One region of the Nocardiopsis sp. NPDC101807 genome, then DNA from elsewhere that is predicted to be linked to it. Evidence: predicted binding sites of a transcription regulator. Region 1 holds the regulator's gene; the other holds the start of a gene.
The links. The regulator HrcA, encoded in region 1, represses chaperone genes, less so after heat shock. The targets are predictions, from matches to a motif close to TTGGCACTCTCNNNNNGAGAGTGCCAA.
Positions count from the first base shown of each region.

Region 2: a site for HrcA is predicted at 1,800-1,826, ahead of ACIRPH_RS13100 (FmdB family zinc ribbon protein). Genes of this name have one in related genera too.

Region 1 is NZ_JBIWMK010000001.1:935,461-939,109, forward strand. Features, by position in the region: gene ACIRPH_RS04070 (hypothetical protein) at 1-288, shown strand, start outside; gene ACIRPH_RS04075 (16S rRNA (uracil(1498)-N(3))-methyltransferase) at 420-1,157, opposite strand; gene dnaJ (molecular chaperone DnaJ) at 1,154-2,293, opposite strand; gene hrcA (heat-inducible transcriptional repressor HrcA) at 2,298-3,311, opposite strand; gene ACIRPH_RS04090 (DUF3097 domain-containing protein) at 3,487-3,649, shown strand, end outside.
Region 2 is NZ_JBIWMK010000004.1:25,801-29,449, reverse strand. Features, by position in the region: gene galU (UTP--glucose-1-phosphate uridylyltransferase GalU) at 1-672, opposite strand, end outside; gene ACIRPH_RS13105 (5-formyltetrahydrofolate cyclo-ligase) at 877-1,509, shown strand; gene ACIRPH_RS13100 (FmdB family zinc ribbon protein) at 1,845-2,219, shown strand; gene ACIRPH_RS13095 (SAF domain-containing protein) at 2,327-2,977, shown strand; gene ACIRPH_RS13090 (MscL family protein) at 3,073-3,477, shown strand; gene ACIRPH_RS13085 (D-alanyl-D-alanine carboxypeptidase family protein) at 3,578-3,649, opposite strand, start outside.

The sequences.
Region 1 (3,649 bases):
ACGTCCACCTGCGCTCCCCCGGCGGACGGGCCGGCGCCCTCCCCCAGCGCCTCACCGGAGGAGAAGGACGACAGCGCCTCGGCCTCCGAGGAGGAGTGCGACCCGAGCGCGGAGCCGACCGACGGCGAGGCCGGCGGCGGTGACGAGAGCAGCGGCGGCGGTGGCGGGGAGGCCCCCGGCGCCGGCAGCGGGGACGAGGGGGCCGGCGGCGGTGAGGAGACCTCCGGCGGCGGTTCCGGCGGCACCGGCGGCGACGCCACCAGCAACCGGGCCGTGCCCGGGGAATGACGCACGGGCCCGGTCGTGCCGGGTCCGACGACGGAGGCGGCCGGGGGAGGGATCCCCCGGCCGCCTCCGTCGTCGCGTCGGCGGTGTGCCCACCCCCGGCCGGTACGGTTCCCGTTCCCCTGCCCGGGCCGCTACCAGCGCCCGGTGCGCGCCTGGAGCACCGCCAGGGCGGCGACCCCCGCGGTGGAGGTGCGCAGCACGCTCGGTCCCAGCAGGGCCCGCACGGCGCCCGCCTCGGTGAACGCGTCCAGCTCGGCGTCGGAGAACCCGCCCTCGGGACCGACCACCACGACGACCCCCGGACCGTCGCCCGAGGGCAGGTCCAGTTCGGCCAGGCGCCCGGCCCCGTCCTCGTGCAGGACCACGCCCAGGTCGGCCCCGGCCAGCAGCCCGGCCACGGCGGACCGGTCCGCGAGGTCCTCGACCAGGGGCAGCCGCCCCCGCCGCGCCTGCTTGGCCGACTCCCTCGCGGTGGCGCGCCACTTGGCCAGCGCCTTGGCCGCCCGGTCGCCCTTCCAGCGGGTGACGGACCGCTCCGCGGCCCAGGGCACGATCGCGTCCACCCCGGCCTCGGTCATCATCTCCACGGCCAGTTCGCCGCGGTCGCCCTTGGGCAGCGCCTGGACCACGGTCAGGCGGGGGCTCGGCGCGGGTTCCTCCCGGCGCTCCACCACCGTGCAGACGACGTGGTCCCTGCCCACGGCGGACACCGTGCACCGGGCACGCAGGCCGAGACCGTCGGACAGGTCGACGGTCTCGCCCTCCCTGATGCGCCGCACGACCGCGGCGTGGTGCCCCTCGGGGCCGCCCACCGTCACCCGGTCGGCCGCCAGGGCGGCGGTCCCGACCAGGAAGACGGGGGGTGTCACTTCGCGCCGAAGGCGTCGCGGAGCTTGGCGAAGAGGCCGCCGTGCCCGGGGCTGAACCGCCCCGGGGACTGGTCCTCGCCGCGCAGCTCGGCGAACTTGCGGAGCAGGTTCTCCTGCTCCTCGTCGAGCTTGGCCGGGGTCTCCACGTCGACGCGGATGCGCAGGTCGCCCCTGCCTCCCCCGTCCAGGTGCGTGACGCCCTTGTTGGACAGGGTGATGACGTGGCCGGAATTGGTGCCCGGCCGCAGATCGATGTTCTCGGTCCCGTCCAGGGTGTCGAAGGCGAAGGACGCGCCCAGCGCGGCGGCCGTCATGGGGACGGTCACCGTGCAGTGCAGGTCGTCGCCGCGCCGCTCGAAGGTCGGGTGGGGACGCTGGATGATCTCCAGGATGATGTCGCCGCGCGGGCCGCCGTTGGGGCCGACCTCGCCCTCTCCGGCGAGCTGGATGCGGGTGCCGTCGTCGACGCCGGCCGGGATCTTGACGGTACGGGTGACCTTCTCGCGCACCCGGCCCTCCCCCGCGCAGTCGCCGCAGGGGTTGGTGATGACCGAGCCCTGGCCCGAGCACTGCGGGCAGGGGCGGGAGGTCATGACCTGGCCCAGGAAGGACCGCGTCACCTGGGAGACCTCGCCCTGGCCGTGGCACATCTCGCACGTGGTGCGGTGCGAACCGGCCGCGGTCCCCTCGCCCTGGCACGTCTCACACAGGATCGCGGTGGGGAAGGTGATCTCCTTGCTGACCCCGAACGCGGTCTCCACCAGGTCCAGTTCGACCCGGATCTTGATGCTGCGCCCGCGCCGGACCCGCTCCCGGGGGCCGCGCCCGCCGGGCTGGCCGCCGCCGAAGAAGGCGTTCATGATGTCGTCGAAGGCGAACCCGCCCCCGCCGCCGAAGCCTCCCGCGCCGCCACCGCCGGGAGCGTAGGGGTCCTGGCCCATGTCGAACATCCGGCGCTTGTTCTCGTCGGAGAGGACCTCGTAGGCCTGGGTCACCTCCTTGAAGCGCTCCTGGGTCGCGGGGTCGGGGTTGATGTCCGGATGGAGCTCGCGCGCGAGCCTCCGGTACGCCTTCTTGATCTCGTCCTTGGACGCGTCGCGACGCACCCCGAGAACCTGGTAATAGTCTCTGGCCACTGAGTTACTGTCCTGCCAAAATCTGTCCGACATACCGAGCCACGGCGCGTACCGCTCCCATTGTTCCCGGATAGTCCATCCGGGTGGGCCCCACGACACCGATCTTGGCGAGCGACTGGTTTCCCACACCGTAGTCGGCCGAGACGATGGAGGTGGACCGGAGACCCTCGTGGAAGTTCTCCGCGCCGATGCGCACCGTGAGCATTGACGGGTCCTTCGCCTCACCTAGCAAACGGATGAGGACCATGTTCTCTTCCAGCGCCTCCAGGACGTCCCGCAGGCTGGCGGCGAAGTCCACGGCGGCGAGGTTGGCCGTCCCCGCGAGGACGATCTTCTCCTCGTGCCGTTCGACGAGGCTCTCCAGCAGGACGGAGAGGACGGCCACCGCCATCTGGCGGTGTTCGGGCGGGACCTGCGCGGGCAGGTCCTCCACCGCGTCGGGCACCTCTCCGAGGTGGAGACCGGAGATGGCGCGGTTGAGCATGGAGCGCAGGTCGTTGACCGCGGTCCCGTTGACCTCGCCGAGGCCGTCGATGACGCGCTGCTCGACCCTGCCCGTATCGGTGATCACGACCATCATGACCCGCTGGCCCCCCAGGGGGACCAGCTCGACGTGCTGGACCGAGGAACGGGTCAGCGACGGGTACTGCACGATCGCGACCTGGCGGGTGAGCTGGGCGAGGAGCCGCACGGTCCGCGCGACGATCTCGTCCAGGTCCACCGCTCCGGCGAGGAAGGACTCGATGGCGCGGCGCTCCGGCGCCGACAGGGGCTTGACGGAGGAGAGCCGGTCGACGAAGAGCCGGTATCCCTTGTCCGTGGGCACGCGTCCCGCGCTGGTGTGGGGCTGGGCGATGTACCCGTCCTCCTCCAGCGCGACCATGTCGTTGCGGATGGTCGCGGGGGAGACCCCGAGCCTGTGCCGGTCGGCCAGCGCCCTGGAGCCGACGGGCTCGTTCGTGTTGACGAAGTCCTCCACGACCGCTCGCAGGACAGCGAGCTTGCGCTCGTCCAGCAACTCGCCACCTCCTGGCACTCCGGGGTCCTCAGTGCTAATTCTATGCCCGGCCGCAAACCCGGACGGGTACCCGTCGGCAGTAACACCGGCGGAGGCGCCGGATCTTCCCTCCGGCGCGGCGACGTGCGCCACGGCGCGGACGAACCGACACCCTCCCCCAGTAGACTGCACGACCGTGGCTACCAAGGGAACCGGCCGCTACGGCCGCGACGTACTCGCAGGAGACTGGCGGCTGCCCCGCAAGGGGGCCGTGCGCGAGGTCGCCCTGAGTCGGGACCTGGTCGTGGAGGACGCCGACGAGGCCTTCTGCGGAGCGGTCGTGACGTGGGACAGGTCCA
Region 2 (3,649 bases), on a different contig from region 1:
CGCCGGATCGCAGACGTAGCGGCCGATGATCGCCCAGCGGCTCGGGGCGTGCTCCGGCGCGGGCTTCTCGACCAGGTCGGTGACGGCGACGACGTCCTCCTCGTCGGTGGGCTCGATGCCCGCGCACCCGTACAGGGAGACCTGCTCGGGCTCCACCTCCATGAGGGCGACGACGCTGCCCCCGCGCCTCTCCCGCACCTCGATCATGCGGCGCAGCAGGTCGGCGGACTCGATGAGGTCGTCACCGAGCAGCACGGCGAACGGGTTGTCGCCCACGTGCGCCTCCGCGCACAGGACCGCGTGGCCGAGCCCCCTGGGCTCCCCCTGGCGGACGTAGTGGACCTGGGCAAGGTCGCTGGACTCGCGCACCGAGCGCAGCCGGGCGTCGTCGCCCTTGGCCTCCAGGGCCTCCTCCAGCTCGTAGGCCCTGTCGAAGTGGTCCTCGATGGAGCGCTTGCTGCGCCCCGTGATCATCAGGACGTCCTTGAGGTCGGCGGCGACCGCCTCCTCCACGACGTACTGGATCGCGGGCTTGTCCACGATCGGCAGCATCTCCTTGGGCGTGGCCTTGGTCGCGGGGAGGAACCGCGTGCCCAGGCCGGCCGCGGGCACGACCGCCTTGGTGACGGGCGCGGATGCGGAGGGTCGCTTCTGCTCGGTGGCGTCGTTCATGTCGGCACTTTAGGACAGTCCCCGGCCGTCTCGGCGCCCCGACGCCCGGCCGGGCGCAAGAAGTCCCCGCCCTTTCGGACGGCGGAGCGCAAACCGCCACCCGGCGTTCACCGCCCGGGGGCAGGCCCCGCCGGACCTGCCCGGACCGTCCCGGCGGGAGCGGCCCCCTCGCCGCTCGGGCCGTCCCGCTGCCACACTGGCCCCATGAGCGGGAGCAGCGGTGACGGCGATCCGTCGGGGAAGGCCCGGCTGCGCGGGGAGGTCCTCGCCCGGCGGCGGGCCCGGGGCGCGGAGGAGCGCGCGCGGGTCGGATCGGCGGTCCGGGACGCCCTGATGGGCGTCCCGTGGCTCGCCATGGGCGGGACGGTCGCGTGCTACTACTCCGTCGGAGGGGAGCCCGACACCCGCAAGCTGGTGACGGCCCTGTGGAAGCGCGGCACGTACGTGCTGCTGCCCGTGTTCCTGCCCGGCGGCGACCTGGACTGGGCGGCCTTCGACGGGCCCGGGGGCGTGGCCCCGGCCGGACACGGCCTGGTGGAGCCCACCGGGCACCGCTACGGCCCCGGGGCGCTCGCCCGGGCGGACGCCGTGGTCTGCCCCGCCCTCGCCGTGGACCGGAGCGGGAACCGGCTCGGCCGGGGCGCCGGCTGCTACGACCGCGCACTCGCGCGCAAGGGACCGCACACCCCGGCGATCGCCCTGGTGCACGACGACGAACTCGTGGACTCCCTGCCGGCCGAGCCGCACGACCGGTCGGTGGACGCCGTCCTCACGCCCGGTGGCGGCCTGCGCGTGTTCGCGGGCGGGGTGTGGCCCGGGGGACACGACACCGTGTGACGCGGGGCCTCGGTGCGGGCGGCGGCCCGCGGACGCGCGTACGGGGGCGGTCCCGTCCGGGGACGGCCCGAGGACGTACGGCGGCCCGCGGACGCGCGTGCGGGGTCCCGGGTCCTCCGGCCCCGCCGGGGCCCGCCCGGCCCGTGACGGCGGGGGGATTATCCCGCCCGGACCGGGCGTTGTCCCTGGCGGTCGCGCCCCGGCGACGCCACCGTTCCGGCGCCTGGGCGGCCGCCCCGCGCGCTCGGCGCGAGGTGCTGTCGCGGCTCCGGTCGGCGAGCGCGTACTATTTAGCAGTCAACGGGCGAGAGTGCCAGCAAGGAGGACCCGGAACAGTGCCTACGTACCAGTACGCGTGCACCGAGTGCGGCGCCCAGATGGAGGTCGTGCAGAGCTTCAGCGACGACGCGCTGACCGTCTGCCCCGAGTGCGAGGGACGCCTGCGCAAGGTGTACTCCGCCGTGGGGATCGTCTTCAAGGGCTCCGGCTTCTACCGCACCGACAGCGGCAAGACCTCCAACAGCTCCGTCCTGACCGGCTCCAACGCCGGTTCCGGCGACGGCAAGGACTCCGGATCCTCCGACTCCGGCTCCTCCGGCTCCGGCGCCGCCTCCTCCGGCACGGACGCCAAGGGCTCCTCCGGCGACTCGGGCGCCAAAACGAGCGCCGGCACGAGCACGACCAGCAGCACCGCCGCCGCGGCGGGATAGCCGCAGGGCCGTTGACCGACGCAGCGCCGCCGAGCACTCGGCGGCGCTCGGCACGTCCGGCCTGTGGACAACGGCCGCACGGCCCCGCCGCGGCCTAGCGTTGGAACATGACCAGCGCACCACCCCCCTACCGGCACCGCCGGGCGCTCACCCGCCTGCTGGACCGGCACCGGCGCGTCGTCGCCGCCCTCCTCGCGGCCGCCGCGCTCCTCAGCGCCGTGCTGGCGGTACGCCCTCCCCCGGAGCCGGCAGGCCTCGTCCTCGTCGCCGCCAGGGACCTCGACGCCACGTCGCCGCTCGCCGCGGACGACCTCTCCCCGCGCCCCCTGCCCTCCGACGCGGTGCCGGACGGCGCGCTCCCCGCCGACACGGAGGCGGCCGGCCTCTCCCTCACGTCCCCGGTGCGCCGGGGCGAGGTGATCACCGACGCCCGCCTCTCCGACCCTCCCGCGGGCCCGTACGGGCCCGGCCTGGTGGCCGTCCCCGTACGGGTCTCCGATCCCGGGGCGGTCGGCCTCCTCTCCCCCGGCAGCCGGGTGGACGTCCTCGCCGCGGGGAGCCCCGACGAGTTCGCCCCGGTGCGCGCGGGGCCCGCCGTGGAGGTGGTCAGCGACCGCCCCGTCCTCGCCCTCCCGGCCGAGTCCGACCGGGGCGGCGGGGGAGGCGCGCTGATCCTCATCGCCGCGACGCCCGCGGAGGCGCGGAGCCTGGCGGGGCACGCCACGGCCTCGCGGCTGTCCATCACCATTCGCGGTTGACCGATGACGTGTGGTGGTGAAAGCTGGCGGGCGCCGGTGGGCGCCCCTCGGACGCCCCGGCTCTCCCACACACATCGAGTACGTAGGGCTGTTCCATGGAAGGCTTCAAGAAGTTCCTGCTCCAGGGAAACCTGGTGCAGCTGGCGGTCGCGGTCGTGATCGGCACGGTCTTCGCCAACCTCATCACCGCGTTCACCGAGGGGTTCATCACCCCGCTCATCGGGATCTTCGGCGGCATCCCCACGTTCGGGGACCTCTACTTCGAGATCAACGGCAGCCGGTTCATGTACGGCTCGTTCATCGACGCCCTGATCTCGTTCCTGATCACCGCCGCGGTCCTGTACTTCCTGATCGTCCTGCCGCTCGGCAAGCTCATGGAGAGGTTCGTCAAGGCCGAGGAGGCCACGACCCGGGCCTGCCCCTACTGCTGCGTCGACATCGACAAGAAGGCGTCCCGGTGCTCCCACTGCACGAGCGAGGTCGCGCCGGAGACCGTCTGACCGCTCCGGGGGCGGGCCGCGGACCCTCACCCCGCCGCGCGGGAGGCCGCGCACACCCCGGACACGGCTCGGGGGCGGCCCGTGCGGGCCGCCCCCGGGGTCACCTGCTGTACTCCCAGTGCCAGGGCTCGAAGGGACTGGACTTCGCCCACGCGGGATGGTGCCAGCCGAA